Regions from separate parts of the Saccharopolyspora sp. NPDC049357 genome, predicted to be linked through region 2. Evidence: riboswitches for the same ligand, from Rfam matches in the RefSeq annotation. Region 2 holds a riboswitch; each other region holds the start of a gene.
The links. A riboswitch is a leader RNA that binds a small molecule or an ion and turns the genes downstream of it on or off. The one in region 2 is predicted to bind cobalamin.
Positions count from the first base shown of each region.

Region 1: linked by a shared signal. The riboswitch ahead of AB0J91_RS17465 (ABC transporter substrate-binding protein) and the one ahead of AB0J91_RS18960 (putative cobaltochelatase) in region 2 are both predicted to bind cobalamin.
Region 3: linked by a shared signal. The riboswitch ahead of metE (5-methyltetrahydropteroyltriglutamate--homocysteine S-methyltransferase) and the one ahead of AB0J91_RS18960 (putative cobaltochelatase) in region 2 are both predicted to bind cobalamin.

Region 1 is NZ_JBFAQJ010000018.1:111,779-118,570, forward strand. Features, by position in the region: gene AB0J91_RS17435 (putative quinol monooxygenase) at 1-173, shown strand, start outside; gene AB0J91_RS17440 (MFS transporter) at 251-1,441, shown strand; gene AB0J91_RS17445 (MSMEG_1061 family FMN-dependent PPOX-type flavoprotein) at 1,425-2,015, opposite strand; gene AB0J91_RS17450 (iron-siderophore ABC transporter substrate-binding protein) at 2,051-3,049, opposite strand; partial or broken gene AB0J91_RS17455 (SDR family oxidoreductase) at 3,270-3,776, shown strand; gene AB0J91_RS17460 (SDR family oxidoreductase) at 3,898-4,041, shown strand; cobalamin riboswitch at 4,158-4,340, shown strand; gene AB0J91_RS17465 (ABC transporter substrate-binding protein) at 4,405-5,394, shown strand; gene AB0J91_RS17470 (iron chelate uptake ABC transporter family permease subunit) at 5,391-6,413, shown strand; gene AB0J91_RS17475 (Gfo/Idh/MocA family oxidoreductase) at 6,491-6,792, shown strand, end outside.
Region 2 is NZ_JBFAQJ010000021.1:69,169-75,960, reverse strand. Features, by position in the region: gene AB0J91_RS18980 (MFS transporter) at 1-1,189, shown strand, start outside; gene AB0J91_RS18975 (LysE family translocator) at 1,103-1,729, opposite strand; gene AB0J91_RS18970 (serine protease) at 2,031-2,849, shown strand; gene AB0J91_RS18965 (GNAT family N-acetyltransferase) at 2,929-3,411, shown strand; cobalamin riboswitch at 3,528-3,716, shown strand; gene AB0J91_RS18960 (putative cobaltochelatase) at 3,755-5,782, shown strand; gene AB0J91_RS18955 (MFS transporter) at 6,164-6,792, opposite strand, start outside.
Region 3 is NZ_JBFAQJ010000060.1:15,194-21,985, reverse strand. Features, by position in the region: gene metE (5-methyltetrahydropteroyltriglutamate--homocysteine S-methyltransferase) at 1-1,767, opposite strand, end outside; cobalamin riboswitch at 1,897-2,148, opposite strand; gene AB0J91_RS31025 (VOC family protein) at 2,253-3,020, opposite strand; gene AB0J91_RS31020 (helix-turn-helix domain-containing protein) at 3,126-4,133, opposite strand; gene AB0J91_RS31015 (helix-turn-helix transcriptional regulator) at 4,150-5,163, opposite strand; gene AB0J91_RS31010 (hypothetical protein) at 5,529-5,786, shown strand; gene AB0J91_RS31005 (long-chain fatty acid--CoA ligase) at 5,981-6,792, shown strand, end outside.

The DNA of each region.
Region 1 (6,792 bases), on a different contig from region 2:
TGCTGGTGGAGGCGTTCCGCGACGGCGAGGCGGGGTCGGCCCACGTCACCTCGCAGCACTTCCACGACGCCCGCGCTCAGCTCCCGCCCTACCTGGCGGAAACCCCGCGCATCATCAACGCCGAGATCGACCAGACCGGCTGGTCGGAGCTGGGCGAGATGGCCGTGGACTGACGGACCGGAGGGGGTGCGCCCCGCGCACCCCCTCGACCCCGAATCATTGCCTTCGCTAATGGTCTAACGTTCGGATCATGCCCGCTCCGCCGATCACGCGCGCTCCGAACCGCTGGCTGATGCTGGCGATCTCGATGTTCGCGCAGCTGGCAGCGACGGTGTTCACCAACGCCCCGCCCGCGCTGATCCCGAACCTGCACTTCGAGCGCGGGCTGTCGTTGTCCCAAACCGGCTTGATCGCCGCGGCACCGCTGGCCGGGACCATGTGCACGCTGATCATCTGGGGCGCGATCGTCGACCGCATCGGCGAGCGGGTGTCGCTGCTGATCGGGTTGAGCATGCTCGCCATCAGCGCAGGCGCGGCCGCGCTGGCCGACTCGCTGGTGCTGCTGGCGGTGCTGCTGTTCCTCGGCGGCGCGGCCGGAGCCAGCACGAACTCGGCCAGCGGCCGGGTCGTGTCGGGCTGGTTCCCGCCGCAGCGCCGGGGCATGGCGATGGGCATCCGGCAGACCGCGCAACCGCTCGGAGTGGGCCTGACCGCGGTGCTGGTGCCCAACCTCGTCGAGGCGCGCGGACTCGCCGTGACCATGCTGACCGTGGCGGCCGTGTGCGCGCTGGCGGCGGTGCTCGTGGCGGCGATGATCGTGGACCCGCCGCGGCCGTCGATGGCCGAGTCCCGGCGGACCGGCCACGGCGCGAACCCGTATCGCGGAGACCGGACGCTGCTGCGCATCCACGGCGTCTCGATCGCGCTCACCGTGCCGCAGCAGACCGTCTGGACCTACATGCTGGTCTGGCTGATCGCGACCCAGCACTGGAGCACCGCCGCGGCCAGCGCCCTGGTCGGCACGACGCAGCTGCTCAGTGCCCTGAGCAGGGTCGGCGCGGGAATCTGGTCGGACCGGATCGGCAGCCGGGTGCGCCCGATCCGCTACTTCGCCTTCGGTTCGGCGATCGCGATGGGCGGGCTGGCGGTGTTCTCCGGCACTCCCCTGGCGCTGACCTTCATGATCGTCGCCTCGATCATCGCGGTGGCCCACAACGGTCTGGCGTTCACCGCGGTGGCCGAGATCGCGAGCCCGCACTGGAGCGGGCGGGCCATGGGAGCGCAGAACACCGGTCAGTTCCTCACGGCAACGGCGGTCCCGCCCGTGATGGGAGCCCTCATCGCGGTGGCCGGCTACCCGATCGCCTTCGCGGTGGCCGGGTGCTTCGCCCTGCTCGCGGTCCCGGTGGTTCCCGCTCGCAACGTCACACCCGAGGCTTGAGCGCCTGCTGGGATTCGTAGAGCGCCATGACCCCGGGCTGCTCGCCCTCCGGCCAGGTGTCGGGCCGCCAGGCCCCGGATTTGAGCAGCGCCCGGCCGCAGTGCACGAACAGCTCCTCGACATCGACGACCACGGCCAGCGCCGGGGGCACGCCCTTGAGCGCGAGGTCGGCCATGAACGGCGCGGCCCGCACGATGGTGGCGGTGCCGTTGACCCGCAGCACGTGGTTGACGCCGGGGATCAGGAACAGCATTCCCACCTGCGGGTTCCGCAGCAGGTTGTGCAGCCCGTCCATGCGCCGGTTGCCGGGCCGTTCGGCGTAGGCCAGCGTCTTGCCGTCGTCGAAGACCACGACGCTGCGGGCGGTGTCACCGCGCGGCGAGACGTCGATCCTCGCATCCTCGCCCGCGGTGGCCACGAAGAACAACCGCGACCGCTCGATGAAGCGGCGGCTGACGCCGTCGATCCCGGAGACCACCTTCTCGGCGATCTCCGGGTGCGGCGGTTCGACGACCTCGCGGAGTTGCGCTTCGGAGGTGACCTGCTCGGCCTCACTCGGATCCCACGAGGGCACGGATTAGTTCTCCTGATCAGCGATGCGACGCGGGCTCAGCCCGCCTGGGCCTGCGCGATCAACGGCACGACCTTATCGACCGCGTAGGACATGCCCGCGGCGGTGCCCGCCGAGAACGCCTGCACGGCCTGCTCGTCGTGCAGCACGACGGCGCGGCGTTCGCGGACCGACGGCACCGACTGGAACATCTGGTCCTTGTCGACCTCGACGGCGGACAGGCCGATCGGGAACATCACGGTCAGGTCGGCGTTGAACAGGTCCATGCGCTCGGGCGAGACGCTGACGAAGAAGTTGTCCCCGGCGACCACCTGCACGGCCGGTGACTGGCGGAAGCCCAGCCGCTCCATGAACTCCAGGCGCGAACCGCCGTTGACGTAAGCGCCGTAGGAGCCGACCATCTTGGCGCCGACGGCCACGGTCTTGCCCGCGAACTGCGGGTGCGCGGCGGCGGCCTGCTGGAACTTGGCCTCCAGGCCGGCCTTCTGCTGAGCTGCTTCGGCGGACCTGCCCAGCGCCTTGCCCACCATGTCCAGCTGCTGGTCCCAGGTGGTCAGGTAGCTCTCACCGCCCGGCGGGATGCTCACCACCGGAACGCCGAGCCGGTTGAGCAGGTTGTAGCGCTCCTTGTCGCCGCTGCCGCGGGTGTCGAGGATCAGGTCGGGCTGGAGCGCCGCGACGGCCTCCATGTCGACCTCCATGGTGCCGAGCATCTTCGGCGGTGTGGCGTAGCGCTTGTCGGCGGGGATCCACGGCGGGACGCCGTCGCCACCCACCGGCAGCCAGTCGGCGGCACCGACGGGTTGCACCCCGAGGCTCAGCGCGGTTTCGGCGTCGCCCCATCCCAGCGCGACGACCCGCTGGGGACGCTCCGGAACGGTGACGTCACCGAACGCGGTCTTGAGGGTGACCGGGAACTGGCCGTCCGCCGATCCGGCGGCGGGCTCGTCGTTCTCGGGACCGGCCGCGCCGCAGCCGGTCAGGGCGATTCCCAGCAGGACTGCCATGATCAGCCCCAGGGTCCGCATCCAGCGCATTTCCACACCTCGCAGCGAGTTAAGTGCGCCTAACCTAACTAACGCTCCGTGTGACGTCCAGCCCGAGATCCACCCGCTGTGACCGACGTTCGTCACATTCGTCCACACCGGACGATCGACCGCCCCGCCCCGGTTGGTGAGCAACTTCCGGCCGCGTCGTGCGTTGAGCCTCACGAAGGCCCGGTCGGGGCGTTCGAGGGTGCGGAAGGACGCGATCGCGATGGACAGGCTCAACGGCAAGCGCGTGCTCGTGACAGGTGGAGCGTCGGGGATCGGGCAGGCCAGCGCGCTGCGCCTGCTCGACGAGGGCGCCAGAGTGCTGACCACCGACATCGACGAGACCGGGCTGAAGGAGACCTCGCGGCGCGCGGCCGAGGCCGGCACCTGCGACCGGCTGGGCACCCTGCCGCTGGACATCTCCCAGGAGGACGCCGTCGACGCGACGGTACCGGCCGCGGCCGAGCAGCTGGGCGGGCTGGACGTGCTGGTCAACGCCGCGGGGACGCTGCACAGCGCGCACACGCACGAGTGCTCGCTGGAGCTGTGGAACCGAATCCTCGCGGTCAACCTCACCGGCACCTTCTTGGTCACCCGCGCGGCGTTACCCGCGCTGCTGGAGACCGGCAGCGGCGTGGTGATCAACTTCAGTTCGACCTCGGCGAACTTCGCGCACCCGTACATGGCCGCCTACGCCGCGAGCAAGGGCGGCATCCAGTCGTTCACCCACAGCATCGCCCTGGAGTACGCCAAGCAGGGCCTGCGCGCGGTGTCGCTGGTGCCCGGGGGGGATTCGCAGCGGCATCACCGAGACCACCGCGGACAAGCTGCCCGCCGACACCGACTGGGACCTGTTCACCAAGCTCTCCCCCGCCCTCGGCAGCGGCTTCGCACCGCCGGAGCACGTGGCCGGCGTGGTCGCGATGCTCGCCTCCGACGACGGCGCCTTCATCACCGGCACCGAGATCCGCGTCGACGGCGGCACGCACCAGTAGTCCACGGTGGAGTTCCGCGCGGACTCGTCGCTGGTCAACAGCGCGACGTGCGGGAGATTCGGGAGACCGAGGCGATTCGTCGCAACGGCCGCCGGATCGACCGCACCCCCGCCGGTTAGACTCGATCGCGAGCCGGTCGTGCCACGTGTGGCCGATGGGAATCCGGTCGGAAGCCGGAGCTGACGCGCAGCGGTAGGGGTGACGGGCGAGCCCGAGCCACTGGATCGCACTCGATCCGGGAAGGCGGCTCGCCCGGTGGAGCCCGAGCCCGAAGACCTGCCGGCTCCCCGGATCCGCACCCGGCTCCGGGAATCGGCCGACCAGGTCTCGCGAATGGGCCTGGGGTGAGGATTTCCGCACAACGTGTTCTTACGCTGGACGCGCACGGGCTTGATGCTGCTCTGCGCCACCGCCCTCGCCGCCTGCAACGCACCCGCGACGGAGTCGGCTCCGCCTCGGGTGTCGCTGCCCAACTGCGACGGGCACGTCTCGGTGTCCGAACCGCCGCGCCGCGCGGTGAGCCTCAACCAGTCGACCACCGAGATCATGCTGGCCCTGGGGCTGGCGGACCGGATGGTGGGCACCGCGACCTGGACCGATCCGGTCGATCCGTCGCTGGCCGCCGAGAACGCTCGGGTGCCGCGGCTTTCCGACAACAACCCGTCGTTCGAATCGGTGCTGGCCACCGAGCCCGACGTGGTGCTGGGCGCCTACCAGGCGGTGTTCACCGATGAGGGCGTGGCCTCGCGAGAGCGCTTCGCCGAGCTCGGAGTCCCCACCTACCTCTCCCCCTCCAACTGCCTGCCCGAGGAAGCACCGCTCGCCGAGCCGGTCGAGCTCGACGACATCTACCGCGAGGTGCAGGAGATCGCCACGATCTTCGACGTCCCGCAGCGCGGCGAAGCGCTGGTGGCGCAACTGCGGCAACGGGTGGCCGACGCCCAGCGCAAGGCCGTCGCCCACCGGGACACGTCGGTGCTGTTCTGGTTCGCCCGCACCGAATCCCCCTACGTGGCAGGCTCGACCGGCTCTCCGGCGATCATGACCCGCACCCTCGGGGTGCGCAACGCCTACGACGACGTGCGCTCGATGTGGCCGCAGGTGTCGTGGGAGGACGTGCTCGCCCGCGACCCCGACCTGCTGGTGCTCGGCGACCTCACCCGCGACGGCGAAGGCGATTCCCTCGCCGCCAAGCAGGAATTCCTGCGCACCGACCCCGCGATGTCACGGTTGCCCGCCGTCGGCGAGAGCCGGTGGATGAGCATGACCGGCACAGAGATGAACATCAGCATGCGCACGATCACCGGGATCGAACGGCTCGCCGACCGGTTGGCCGAGCTGGAGCGGCGTTGAGGACCGGGCGCCTGCCCTCCTCGCTGATCGTGCTGGCCGGGATTCCGCTGCTGCTGCTGTCGATCGCCGTGGCGGTCACGCTCGGTCCGGCTCCGCTGTCGGTGGCCGACGTGGCCGGCGTGGTGGGCGCGCGGCTGGGCCTGGGCGAGACCGACGTGTCGCGGATCGGGCAGGGCATCGTCTGGCAGCTGCGGTTGCCGCGCGCGGTCCTCGCGGCGATCTGCGGCGCCGGGCTCGGGGTGTGCGGCGCGGTGTTGCAGTCGTTGCTGCGCAACCCGCTCGCCGACCCCTTCCTGCTGGGCGTGTCAGCGGGTGCCTCGACCGGCGCGGTGCTGGTGGTGATCCTCGGGTTGGGCGCGGGCGCGATCGGCTTGACCGCGGGCGCCTTCGCCGGTGCCCTGGTCGCGTTCGCGCTGGTGATGACCTTGGGCGCGGTGGCCGGTGGCACCACGACGCACGTGGTGCTGGCCGGTGTCGCCGGGACGCAGCTGTTCTCGGCCCTGACGTCGTTCGTCGTGATCACCTCGGCGGACGCCGAGCAGACCCGGGGCGTGCTGTTCTGGCTGCTCGGTTCGCTCTCCGGCGCCCGCTGGAACGACGTGGCGGTCTCGGGCGCGGTGTGCGCGGTCTGCCTGCTGCTGTGCCTGGCGCGGGCCGGGGCGCTGGACGCCTTCGCGCTGGGGCAGGACACGGCCGCGGCGCTGGGCGTTCACGTCACGCGACTGCGGATCGTGCTGCTGGTGACCACCGCGCTGCTGACCGCCACGCTCGTCGCGGCGGCCGGTGCGATCGGGTTCGTCGGCCTGGTCCTGCCGCAGGCCGCGCGACTGCTGGTGGGCCCGCGGCATCGCGCGCTGCTGCCGGTCACGGCCGTGCTGGGCGCGATCCTGCTGGTGTGGGTGGACGTCCTGGCGACCACCGTCGCCGCCCCGCAGGAGGTTCCGGTGGGCGTCATGACCGCGCTGGTGGGCGTTCCGGCCTTCGCCGTCCTGCTGGCCCGGCGCGGCCGAACCTCCTGAGCGTCCCGCAACCGACCACCAAGATCCCCTACGCTGCACGCGTTGCGCCGCATCGAGGAGTCTGCGAGGGATCACCGATGAACCAGCCCGTGGCGTGGGGCGTGCTCGGCTGCTCCGGAATCGCCGAACGACGAATGCTCCCCGCGCTGCACGGGATCGAGGGTTCCCGAGTCGCCGGGGTCGCCAGCCGGGCGCCGGCCAGGGCCGAGCGCTTCGCCGCCGAGCACGGTGGGACCGCGATGAGCTACGAGGAGATGATCGACTCCTCGGCGATCGACGCGGTGTACCTGTCGCTGCCGAACTCGCTGCACTTCGAGTGGGCGCAACGCGCGCTGCGCGCCGGGAAGCACGTGCTGTGCGAGAAGCCGATGACGGTCTC
Region 2 (6,792 bases):
GTTGATGGTGGCCGGGTGGGGTGCGAACCAGTTCTCCCCGCTGCTGGGGGCGTACCGGGGCGAGCTGGGGCTGAGCCCGTCTGCGGCGACCGGGCTGCTCGCGCTCTACGTGGTCGGGCTGGTGCCCGGCTTGTTGTTCGGGGGTCCGCTGGCCGACCGGCGCGGGCGCAAACCGGTGGTGATCTGGGCGATCGTGCTCAGCGCCCTGGCCACCGTGGCGCTGATGCTCGGGGCGCACGTGGTGCCGTGGCTGATCGTCGGGCGGCTGATCGTCGGGGTGAGCACCGGTGCCGTGCTCGCCGCCGGGAGCGCCTGGGTGCGCGACCTGTCGCACCCGCCGTTCGGGACCGCGACCGAGGACGGCGCCGGTGCGCGCCGGGCCGGTGTGCTGCTGGCGGCCGGTTTCAGCATCAGCGGTGTGGTGTCCGCGCTGGTCGCGACCTGGGGCCCGTTCCCACTGGTGAGCGCCTACGTTCCGCACCTGATCCTGTGCGCGGTGACGCTGCCGCTGGCGCTGCGCTGCCCGGAGACGCGCATCGAGCCGACGGCCGGAGCACCGCGCGGCAGGGGAGCCCGCGATCCGCGGTTCCTGCGCCGGGTGGCGCCGGTGGCGCCGTGGATCTTCCTGTGCCCCACCGTCGGCTTCGCCGTGCTCCCGGCGGAGGTCACCGTCCACGCGCCCGGCTACGAGGTGCTCTACGCGGGGGTGTCGACGCTGTGCGCGCCCGGATTCGGTGCGATCGTGCAGCCCTGGGCTCGTCGGGTCGCCCGGCGCGGGGTGCGGGCGACGGCCGTGTTCGGGCTGCTGACCATCGCCGCCGGGCTCGTGCTGGCCGCCGTCGCGGCGTGGCAGGCGCAGCCGTGGCTGGGCCTGCTCGCCGCGCTGACGCTGGGCGCCGGCTACGGCTTCGTCTCGACCTACTGCCTGACCGTGGTCGGCCGCATCGCCGGACCGTCCGAGCTGGCCGGGCTGACCGCGATCATGTGGGTGCTGGCCTACCTGGGCTTCTGCACGCCGTTCGTGATCAGCCTGCTCTCGGGCGTGGTCGCGGTGCCGGTGGTGCTGCTCGTGCTGGCCGGACTGGCGCTGCTGACCCTGCTGTCAGCTCGCGACGAGACCGATCGAGATCGTCACGAAAGCCGTCGCGCTCAACGCGTCCAGCGACTTCGAGACGCGGGGGTTCTTTAGCCGGTCGGCGATCCCGGCGGCGGCCAGCACGATGGTGACCTCCCAGATCGCCGCCAGCACCAGGAACACCACGCCCAGCGCGACCAGCTGGAGCGCCGGCTGCGCGGACGAACCGACGAACTGCGGCAGGAACGCGAGGCTGAACAGCAGCATCTTCGGGTTGGTCAGGTTGCTGAGCAGGCCGCGCAGGTAGGGGTTGGCGTCCTCCGGCGGCGGAACGTCCAGCGAGCCGGACTCGCGCCTGGTCAACCAGTACCCGCGCACGATGGATCCCGCGAGGTAGAGCAGGTAGGCCGCGCCCACCCACTTCAGGGCCACGAGCACGCCCGGTGCGTTGGTGATCAGCGCACCCAGCCCGGAGATGACCAGCGCGACCTGCAGCGCGCTGGCGCTGTGGATTCCGGCCAGCGCCAGCAGTCCCGCCTTGCGGCCGTGGTTCAGCGATGTGCGCAGCAGCAGGAAGACGTCCACTCCCGGTGTGATGATCACGACCGCGCTCGCCAGCAGGAAGGCGGGCAGCGGCGTCGGGTCCAGGAGCACGGCGAATTCCTCTCCTCTTCGCGGGCAGCACGGGCTGCCGCATCGCTTGATCAGGTTCTTCTCGTCATCCGGTCAGGTGAGATCGGCCGATGCCGGTGGTGGAGGTGCCCCGGTTCCGCGATGCCCTGGGATGGAGGCGCGACTGTCAACGGCGACATTCGCGAAAGGATTTGCTTCCAGGATCAAGTTTAACGAAATATTTTCCTGCCAATCTGTGAGTTGCGACTCGTGATGTTTCGGTGTGCGGGTGAATACGGTGTGTCCGCTCCGCCGATGACCGCGACAGCTGGAGGCACCGACTTTGGGCCGCGACGAACAGGGACCCGCTGACAAGACCCGTGCGCTGCGCGCGCTCGCCATCGCCGGAGCGGTCACCGCTCTGGCGGGCGCGAACCCCGCCGCCCACGCGGACCCGGCGATCACCGGGGACGACCAGCCGCAATCCCGGATCCTCGGCGGCTCGGGCGCCACCACGAACGACGCGCCCTGGGTGGTCGCGCTGACCGACCGGTACGGCAACCAGTTCTGCGGCGGCACCCTGATCCGCGCGGGCGAGGTCGTCACCGCGGCGCACTGCGCGCACGATCCGCTCACAGGGGCCGAACGCTCGCCCGAGGACGTCCGCGTGGTCGCCGGGCGCACGGACCTGCGCAGCTCGCAGGGCAGCGAAGCCGAGGTGGACGACGTGTGGGTGCACCCGGGCTACGAGGACTTCACCACCGGCGACGACCTCGCCGTGCTCAAGCTCAACGCTCCGCTGCCGCAGCGCCCGCTGCCCGTGGTCGCGCCCGGTGAGACCGCGCCGTACGAGCCGGGCGCCATGGCCCGCGTCTACGGATGGGGCCGGACCAGCGAGAACGGTCCCAACTCGGACAGCTTGCGCTCCGTCGAGGTGCCCGTCGCCGCCGACGACGCCTGCCGCTCGGCCTACCCGAACTACGACCCGCGCAGCATGTTCTGCGCCGGGTACCCCGAAGGCGGGCGCGACGCCTGCGCGGGCGACTCCGGCGGGCCGATCGTCGCCGGCGGACGGCTCATCGGCGTGGTGTCCTACGGCACCGGCTGCGGTCGTCCCGGCACGCCCGGTGTCTACACCAGGCTGTCGAACTACCCGTTGTGAGCGGTCGGCGAGTGGTCTGCACAACTCCCGCCGCTGGCGAGTGCGGGAAACCGGGAAGTCCTGTGATATCCAGGTAAGGGTGACCCTTCAGCCGCTCGCGACCGCCGTGCAACGCGCCTACACCGCAGACCTCGACGCCTCCGACTTCTACCGGATGCTGCGGCTGCGGGTCGACGTCTTCGTCGTCGAGCAGGAATGCCCCTACCCCGAACTCGACGGGCGCGACCTGGAGGACTCCACCCGCCACTTCTGGGTCGACTCCGCCGACGACTACGTGCTCGGCTACCTGCGGCTGCTGGAAGACCCCGACGGCACCTACCGCATCGGCCGCGTCTGCACCGCCAAGAGCGCCCGCGGCTTGGGCATCGGCCGGAAGCTGATGCGCGCCGCCGTCGCCGAGGTGCAGAACTCGCCCGCCGTGCTGTCCGCCCAGACCTACGCCAAGGACTTCTACGCCTCCTTCGGCTTCGTGGCGACCGGGGAGGAATACCTCGAAGACGGCATCCCGCACGTCGACATGCGACGCGAACCCCGCCGCGCGGGGATCACCGCCGCTCGCTGAGGCGCCTTCGGGGATGCGGCGGAGCCGGTCGGTTTCCGCCACCCGCACCGCCGAGCAGAGCAACCACCACCACTCCGAACTGTGAGTTGCGGCGCCGGAAGGTTGGGCGCTTGATCGACGTCTGGGACGATGTCGGTGAATCCGTTTGCAAGGGGTGTTGGCAGGAAGCCGGTGCGAGTCCGGCACGGTCGGCGCCACTGTGACCGGGGAGCGGACCTCCCGCGCGAGCCACCGGGGTGACCTGGGAAGGCCGGAGGGACGTGACGATCCGGGAGTCAGGACACTGCGGCCCCTTGTTCCCGACAGCGGGGCGTCCGCACCCCGAGGAAGGAACCACACCGGCATGTCCGCTGCCCCTCGCTTCCCCTTCTCCGCCGTGGTCGGCCACGACGATCTGCGGCTCGCGCTGCTGCTCAACGCGGTGCACCCGCGCATCGGCGGTGTTCTGGTGCGCGGTGAGAAGGGCACGGCCAAGTCGACCGTGGTGCGCGCCCTCGCCTCGCTGCTGCCGTCGTTGGACGTCGTCGACGACTGCCGCTTCGGCTGCGACCCCGCCGCGCCCGACCCGCAGTGCCCCGACGCGCCGCACGGCGCCACCGCCACCCGGCGGCCCGCGCAGCTCGTCGAACTGCCCGTCGGCGCCACCGAAGACCGGCTCATCGGCTCGCTCGACCTCGAACGCGCGCTGACCGAAGGCGTCCGCGCCTTCCAACCCGGCCTGCTCGCCGGAGCGCACCGCGGCGTGCTCTACGTCGACGAGGTCAACCTGCTGCACGACCACCTCGTGGACCTGCTGCTCGACGCCGCCGCCATGGGCCGCGCCCACGTCGAGCGCGACGGCGTGTCCGTCTCGCACGCCTCGTCGTTCCTGCTGGTCGGCACCATGAACCCGGAGGAAGGTGAACTCCGGCCGCAGCTGCTCGACCGCTTCGGGCTCACCGTGCAGGTCGCCGCCTCCCGCGAGGTCGGCACCCGCACGGAGGTCGTCCGCCGCCGGCTCGCCTTCGAATCCGACCCCGCCGGGTTCGCCGCCCAGTGGGCCGAGGCGGACGCCGAACTCGCCGAGCACATCCGCGCCGCCCGCGCCCGCGTCGAGAACGTCGTGCTGCCCGACTCCGAACTGCGCCGGATCTCCGCGCTGTGCGCGGCCTTCGACGTCGACGGCATGCGCGCCGACCTGGTGCTGGCGCGCACCGCCATCGCCCACGCCGCCTGGCGCGGCGCCGACGCCGTCAGCGAGGAGGACGTGGAAGCCGCAGCCCGCCTGGCCCTGCCGCACCGGCGCCGTCGCGACCCGTTCGACGAACCCGGCATGGCCGAGGACCAGCTGCAGCAAGCCCTCTCCGACGCCGCCGAGCAGGCCGACGACCAGCCGCCGGAAGATCCCGACGACGACCCCGACGGAGGACCCGACGGCGGTCCCGGTGGAGGCGGCGAACCCCAGGACGAGCCCACCGGACCCACCGGCGGCGGAGGCGGCGAGGAGCAGGACCAGCAGCCCGGTGGCGGTGACTCCGAACGCGCCCCCGTCGGCGCCGGGCAGTCGTTCCGCGCCCGGTTGCTGGAAGTGCCCGGACTCGGCGAAGGCGCACCCGGCCGCCGGTCCCGCGCGCGCTCCCGCAGCGGGCGCACCACCCGCGCCACCACCGCCGGCGGCCACGGCCTGCACGTGACCGCCACCCTCGCCGCGGCCGCGCCCCACCAAGCCGCGCGCGGACGCAGCGGGCCCGGCCTCGTCCTGCGCTCCGACGACGTCCGCCGATCCCTGCGCGAAGGCCGTGAGGGCAACCTCGTGCTCTTCGCCGTCGACGCCTCCGGCTCGATGGCCGCCCGCGACCGGATGACCGCCGTCAGCGGCGCCGTCCTGTCCCTGCTGCGCGACGCCTACCAGCGGCGCGACAAGGTCGGCGTGATCACCTTCCGCGGCGACAAGGCCGAAGTCGCCCTGCCGCCCACCTCCTCGGTCGACGTCGCCGCCGCCCGCCTCCGCCGGATGCGCACCGGCGGGCGCACCCCGCTCGCCGACGGACTGCTGCGCACCAAGCACCTCATCCAGACCGAGAGCACCCGCGACCCGCAGCGCCGACCGCTCGTCGTGCTGCTCACCGACGGCAAGGCCACCGTCGGCGTCCAAGGCGCCACCGGAAGCAAGCAGGCCGTCGACGACGCCCTGCGCGCGGCACGCGTGCTCGCCGATACCGGAACCGCCTCCGTGGTCGTCGACTGCGAGAACGGTCCCGTCAAGCTCGGACTGGCGAACCAGGTGGCCACAGCCTTGGGCGGACCCAGCCTGCGGCTCGAAGAGCTCTCCGCCGAACACGTCGCCGGAGTCGTGCGCGCCGTCAGCGGTGACAGCGGGTTGGCGGCTTAGTCTCGTTTTGGTTACGAGATTCAACCCTGTGAGTACCGACCCATCGGTCGGATTGGTACGGTGACCACCAGTCCACCTGACCCCCAGGGGTGGACCTCCAAAGTGCCCCGCGCTCCCAGCGACCCCCAGGCCGGTTGAGCGCGGGGCTCTTTCTTTTGTTGGTTTGTTGGTCGTTTTGCGGGGCGGTGCGGGTAGGGGAACCTGAGCGGTGCTGTGGACTCCGCGCGCCACTCCTGATGTCTTCCGCTTACCCCAGGGGTGGACATCGGCGTCGCGGCGTGCTCGCCACAGCACCGCTCAGAACCCCCGGCGGTGCAGGTTGCTCAGGTGGTGAAGGAGAAAGCGACTTCGTCGCTTGCCTGACGTTCGTGTTTTTGCGGTTCAGGCTGGGGTTGGTTGTTTTTGGTGGTAGCGGTGTCTTGCGTAGGTGGCTGTGGTTACCAGGGGGATGGCCACTGCTCCTGCTGTGATGAAGAGGATCGTGTAGTTGCCGTGGTCCGCTAGGGGTCCTGCTGCTGCGGAGGCTGCTGCGCTGCCCAGGAAAAGGGCGCAGGCGAAGAGGGCCACCGCGGTTCCCCTTGCTTCCGGGGCCACCGATGTGGCCCAGGCCTGCAGGGAGGAGTGCATGAAGGACCAGCCTCCGCCCAGCAGGAGGGCTGTGACGATCACCGTGGCCAGGTTCGTGTCCAGGGAGACCAGGGCGTAGCCGACGATCATCTGCGTGCCGCCGATGGCGATCAAGCGGGGGACCGGGACCTTCGAGTTGATGGCCTTGACGACCCTGGAGAACACCAGCACGCCCACGCCGTAGGCGCCCGTGGCCAAGCCCGCCACCGCGACGTCCAGGCCCTCGTTGACCAGCGCCGACGCCAGGAAGGTCATGGTGCCCAGCAGCACCGCGCCCTCCACGAAGACCAGGCCGAACACCAGCAGCGCCCAGCGGTTGCGCAGGACTCCGCCGATGTGGGAACCCACGCCGCCCGACACCGCCGCGCGGTCGGGTTCCGCAA
Region 3 (6,792 bases), on a different contig from region 2:
GACCTCGTCGCGGATGGCGAGCGCGACCTGCCGGGCGGTGTCGGCCTGCGGCTGGTCGTCGCGGACGAACGACCACGCCAGCATGGTGACCGGACCCGTCAGCATTCCCTTGACCGGCTTCTCGGTGAGCCGCTGCGCGTGCGCGGCCCACTCGACCGTCATCGGTTCCGGACGCCGCACGTCGCCGAACAGGATCGGTGGCCGCACGCACCGGGAGCCGTAGGACTGCACCCACCCGTTGTCGGTGGCGGCGAAACCGTCGAGCTGCTCGGCGAAGTACTGCACCATGTCGTTGCGCTCGGGCTCGCCGTGCACCAGCACGTCCAGGCCGATGTCCTCCTGCAGCGCGATGACGCGTTCGACCTCGTCGCGCATCCGCTGCCGGTAGGTGGCCGCGTCGATGCGCCCGGCGCGCAGCGCGGCCCGCGCCTTGCGGACGTCGGTCGTCTGCGGGAACGATCCGATCGTGGTGGTCGGCAGCGGCGGCAGGCGAAGCGACTTCTGCTGCGCTTCTGCCCGTTTCGCGTAATCGGTGCGCCGGGAGTCCTGCGGGCGCAGCGCGTCGAGTCGCGCGCGAACGCGGTTGTCGCGCACCCGCTCCGCCCGGGCCCGGTCGGCCACCGCCGCTCGCGCCTCGACGAGCTCGCTCTCGACGACGTCGCGGCCTTCGCGCAGCGCCCGCCCGAGGGTGACGACCTCGCGGACCTTCTGCGCCGCGAAGGACAGCCACGGCTTGACCTGCGGATCGAGCGTGGTCTCCGCGTCGACGTCGTAGGGCACGTGCAGCAGCGAGCAGGACGTGCCGATGCCCACCTCGCCGGCCGAGCCGAGCAGCGTCGCCGCCGCGGTCATGCACCGGTCGAGGTCGGCGCGCCAGATGTTGCGGCCGTCGATCACCCCCGCGACCAGAGTCTTGTCGCGCAACCCGGGCGTGGCGGCAACTCGGTCCTGAGCGGACGGATCGGTGACCAGGTCCAGCGCGATGCCCTCGATCGGCGCGGCGGCGAGCACGCCGAGCGCGTCACCGGGATCGCCGAAGTAGCAGGCGGTGAGGATCGCGGGGCGTTCGGCGAGGTCGCCTAGGCGCCGGTAGGTGTTGCGCAACGCGTCGAGCTCCTGCGGCGTGCGGTCGGCGGCCAGCGCGGGCTCGTCGAGCTGCACCCACTGCGCACCGGCCCGGTGGAGTTCGCCGAGCAGCTGCTCGTAGGCGTCGGTGAGTTCGGCGAGCTTGTCCAGCGGGTCGAAGTCCTCTTCGGACGGTTTGGACAGCAGCAGGAACGTCAGCGGCCCCACCAGCACCGGCCGGGTCTCCACCCCGAGCTTGCGCGCCTCCCGGAACTGCTCGACAGCGGTGCGGTCGGTGAGCGAGAAGCTCGTGTCCGGGCCGATTTCGGGGACCAGGTAGTGGTAGTTGGTGTCGAACCACTTCGTCATCTCCAGCGGGGGCACGGCCTCGGTGCCGCGCGCCATCGCGAAGTAGGTGTCCAACGCGCCGAGGCCCAGCTCGGCGTAGCGGCGCGGGACGGCGCCGAAGGCGACGGCGGTGTCCAGGACGTGGTCGTAGTAGGAGAACGTGTTGCCCGGCACCGAGTCGAGGCCTGCTTCGGCCAGACCTCGCCAGGTGTCCTCCCGCAGCCGACGCGCGACCTCCCGCAGGTCCGCCTCGCCGCTGCGGCCCGCCCAGTAGGACTCCAGGGCGCGCTTGAGCTCCCGGTTCGGGCCGATCCGGGGATGTCCGAGTACGGTGGATCCGATCTTGCTGGTCAACGCTCTCTCCTCGCGAGCTCGACGTGGTCGGTCGAGGACTTCGCGGCAGGCACGCGCCGACCAGCGGACGCACGTCGCCCGCTGATCGTCCGCCAGGTCCTCCCGCGAGACCTCGGACCAGCGCGCACCGTCGGTGCGCGCGCCGGTGGCAGGTCTTCGGACTCGCGGGCAGCCGGCCTCGGGGAGGTCCCGGTGGAACCTCGCGCATCAAGACCGGACCTACTGGCCGTCGCTTCCCGGACGCGTGACGCCCAGTGCTCATGACGGCGGTCGTTCCCGCTCACCGCTGCGGGGCAGTCCCGGATTCGCACCGGGTTCCCTCTTGCCTCGTCCGATCGCGCTCACCGCTCGACCGGACGAACCACCAGCACCCTCAGGCTAACCATCCACGGGCACGAGACAACCCCGCGCGGCGTCCGGCCGGGTCCCCATCACGGCTCTGAGCTCGTGTTCGACACCCGGAGGAGATCCCGATCACGGAGCGGTCAGCCGGCCTTGGCGGAACCGATGGTGAAGGGCGTGCCGAACGGGTCCTTGACCTCGGCGATGCGGCCGTAGGCCATGTCGTAGGGGGGCTGGACAACGCCGCCCGCGTCGGTGGCTCGTCGTGCGGTGGCGTCGGTGTCCTCGACCATGAACAGCGTGCCCCAGGACGAAGCGGTGGCGGACGGGTCGCCGAGGATGCCGCCGATCTCGTGGCCGTCGGGTCGGCGCAGGAACGTGAAGTCACCTTCGCCGAGGTGCCCCTCGCTGTCCAGGCTGAAGCCGAAGACCTTCGGGTAGAACTCCCGCGCCGGACCCGGGTCCGGGGTGACGAGATCGTTGCGCAGCAAGGTGTTCGGCTCGTTGACGAGGCGGGATCCGATGTGCTTGTTGCCGTGCCAGAGCCCGAACTGCCCGCCTACCGGGTCCTTGAGGATCGCCATCCGCCCCTTGTCCATCACGTCCATGGGCGGGGTGATCACCTGGCCGTCGGCGGCCTCCGCCTTGGACACGGTGCCGGCGACGTCATCGGTGGCGAAGTAGACGTTCCACCAGAACTCGGTCGCCTCGAGGTCGTGGTTGGGCATGAGCGCGGCGACTTCCCTGCCCCGGACCAGGCACATCGTGTAGCGGCCCATCTCCTCGGGCCCCACGTCGAACTCCCACCCGAAAACGGCGCCGTAGAAGTCCATCGCACGATTGAGATCGGGGATCCCCAGATCGATCCACGCGGGCGTCCCGTTGGGCTGCACCGCATCCACTTCCGCCATGACTCCTCCTCAGCTGCCGGGGAACTGCCACGACGGTAACCAGCGGCCCTGACAAATCGCCCACCGAAGCACGGGAGAGTGTCACCCCGGTGCACAGAGGAATTCTCAGGTTTTGATGGGGGACCAGGCTCGCAGCCACGTGTCGGGGTTGCTGAGGTCCGGGGTGGCGGTCGCGTTGCGCACGACCGGAACGCGCATCAGCATCCCGAAGTTGTCCGGATCGGCGATCCGGTGCTCGAGGCGCTCGTGGTTGCGCTCGCGCAGCTCGGGGTCGGTGAGGCAGCGGACCGCGCCGAACCCGCCCCGGGTGAACACACCGCTGCACAAGGTCAGGCTGCGCCGCACGTTGTAGGGGTTGGGGAAGCGCGCCAGCATGCCCACGTCCTCGATCAGCCGGTCGTCGTGCAACGTCGGCCGGTACTGCCGGGATTCCTCGGCGACCTCGAAGACCTCCCCGTGCCCGAGGTCGTCGACCTCGACCTGGCGCACCGGCAGCCCGAAGCGCACCTGACGCCGCATCGGGTTCATCGCCGGACTTCCCAGCAGCACCAGGTGCGCCTGCAGGTCGTGCGGGTCGATGCGGCGGGCGATGTCGAACCGCACGTCCGACGCGGGGTTCAGCGCGCGGACGTGCCCGTAGAGCTCGATCAACGAGTCACCGTCGGCGTAGGAGGACATCCCGATGTAGTTGCGCCGCTCGGGCGAAGCCAGCGGCGAGAGGTTCCGGGCGGGAACGCGCCCGGTGAGGATGCGCACCGGGCCGCCGTCGGGGAACCGCCAGAAGTCCGAGAACCCCTGCGCCGACGTGGACTCCTCCGCGTGGGACCGCAGCGCGTCCAGCTCCTCCTTGAGCTTCGCGCGGAGCCGGCGCTCCTGTTCGGTGAGCGAGGCCGGTGAGGGGAGTTTCCCGTTCCTCGCCGGGTTCTCGGCCGCGAAGAAGGTCGCGTAGTCGCCGAGCCGGGGCGGCGGCGGCACCTTCACCCCGCCTTCCCACTGCGAGACGCTGGAGACCGCCACGCCGAGGACCCGCGCCAACTTCCCCTGGGTCAGGCCGTGCCCCTGGCGCAGTTGCCGCAGCCGTGCGCCGAGACCGGACCGCTGCGCACTCACCATCGCCGCCTCCTCGTGATCAGGTCTTCGGTCGCCACTCGTAGAGCCGGTTCGCCGGGTTCTGCAGGTCGGGTGTGCCGGTCACGTGCCGCATCACCGGAACCCGCATCAGCACCCCGAAGCGGTCGAGGTCCTCGACCTCGTCGTGGAGGTAGGCGAGGTTGCGGTCCTTGGCCTGCGGATCGGTCAGGCAGCGCACCGCGCCGAACCCTCCCCTGGTGAACACGCCGCTGCAGAAGGTCAGCGTGCGGCGAATGTTGTTCGGGTTCGGGATCCGGGCGAGCATTCCGACGTCCTCGACGAGCTGATCGCCTCGGAAGCCGGGTTTGAGCCTGTGCTCGCCGTCGATTTCGAACACCGAACCGTCGGGGACGTCCTCGTCGGGGACCTGCCGGACCGGCCACTCGGCGGTCAGCCACTCCACCCACGGGTTGGCCGCGCCGCTGCCCAGGAACACCAGGTGGGCGCGCAGGTCGTCGTCGCCGAGGTTCTCGAGCCGGATCTCCACCTCGGAACGCGGGTTGGCCGCGCGCACCGTCCCGAACAGCTCCACCGCGGCGTCGAGGTCCGCGCAGCGGGCCAGCGACAGGAAGTTCGGCTCGCTGGGAGTGCCCAGCGGCGACCAGTGCTTCTCGCTGAGCCCGCCGGTGACGATGAGGACCGGCCCCCCGTCGGGGAAGTGCCAGAAGTCCTGGCCCGCTTCGGCTTCCGCGGGACCGCGCACCTCGTCCAGCGTCGTCCGCAGCCGGTCGAGCTCCTGCTTGAGCCGCAGGCGCTCTTCGCGCTGCTCGCCGGTGAGCTGGTTCTCCGGCGGGACCCCGCCGGTGGTGGCATCGGCGGCGAAGAACGTCGCGTAATCGGCCAATCGGGTGAGCGGAGGTAGTTTCGCGCCGCTCTCCCAGGAGGAAATGCTCGACACCGCGACGCCGAGGGACCGCCCCAGCCGAAGTTGCGTCATACCGCGGGATTCGCGCAGCTCGCGCAGCCGCGAGCCGAGCCGTCCGGTTCCGCCCTGGTTCCCGGGACGGGCCATCGCGCCGTCTCCTTCACTCCGTTCGGATAATTTCACCAAACTTCACTGAACCACTGAAGACCAGCAGATACTGACACCTCGGGTGCATAACGGCAAGTCGTTGCCCAGCAAAGACATTGACGGTCTGTTGAGGTGATCGCATACTGAAGGCGGAGCGTTTCACCTGGCGGCGAAGAACTTCAACGGAGAAGTGAAATTTCACCGCGGCAGAGGCGCTGGGCGTCTCGGATCACCATCAGAGGCGCGGCCGGCGGATCGTCGGCCGGACATGCGAACGCCCCCGGAAATCGTTTGGCCACGACCGGGGGCGCTGCGCGCACTCACGATCACCCTCACAACGGGAAACACCCGTGAAGGGAGCTCGCATGTTCACGATACTCCCGGAGGTGCTGGCGGCAAACGACCCACAGGTCGTCACCCCTGACACCGTTTCGTCCGTCCTGCAAGGAATGCTGTTCGGCATCCTGGTCGCGTTGTTCGCGGCGGCGGTGGTGCTGGCCCGGGCGATGTCCGGACTGGCGACCATCGCCCGGTCGGTGCTCGGCCCGCCCGCGGCCGTGTTCACCGTGCTGTCGGTTCTCGCCCTCGTCCTCCTCGCCGGGAACGCGGGGGCCAGTCCATGATCCACCGACCCGATCCGCACCTGGCGGGCCCGCCGAACCCGGGTCCGCCTCCGGTGCGGTCGGAGACCACCCGGGAGGCACCGACCTGCGAGTTCGCCCCGCAAGGCAACTCGTCGGTAACAGATCGGAACGACCTCTCCCGATTTGTCCGATCCTCATTGCGCGGGTGCGTGACCTCGATTACGTTCCCGCCCATGCCTGCCGCGATCTCCTCAGAATTCCGCTCGGTTCCCGACATGCTGCGCGACCGCGTCCAGCGGTCGGGCGACAACGAGGCGTTCCGCTACCCGGAAGACGAGCAGTGGCGCTCGCTGACCTGGTCGCAGACCTGGGAAAGGGCGCGAGCGATCGCGCTGGGGCTGCACGCGATCGGCCTGGGGTCGCAGCAGCGGTGCGGGATCCTGGCCGGCACGCGGATCGACTGGATCCTCGCCGACATGGGCGTGATGTGCGCCGGTGGCGCCACCACGACGATCTACCCCACGACCACGGCCGAGGGCTGCGCCTACATCATCTCCGATTCCGGTTCGACGATCGTCTTCGCCGAGGACGACGAGCAGATCGCCAAGCTGCGCGAGCAGCGGGAGAACCTGCCCGAGCTGACCCGCGTCATCACCTTCGACGGCACCGCCGACGGCGACTGGGTGCTGAGCCTGGCCGACCTGGAGGCCCAGGGCCGCGCCGAGCACGAGGCCGAGCCGGAGCTGTTCGACCAGCTCGTCGAGGCGGTCGGCATCGACGACCTGGCGACGCTCATCTACACCTCCGGCACCACCGGCAACCCCAAGGGCGTGCGGCTCGCCCAGTCGAACTGGGTCTACGTCGCCGAGGCGATGCACGCCACCGGCGAGATGACCGCCGAGGACGTGCAGTACCTGTGGCTGCCGCTGTCGCACGTGTTCGGCAAGGTCCTGCAGGTCGGCCAGATCCGCACCGGATACCTGACCGCGGTGGACGGCCGGATCGACAAGATCGTGGACAACCTCGGCGAGGTGCGTCCGACGTT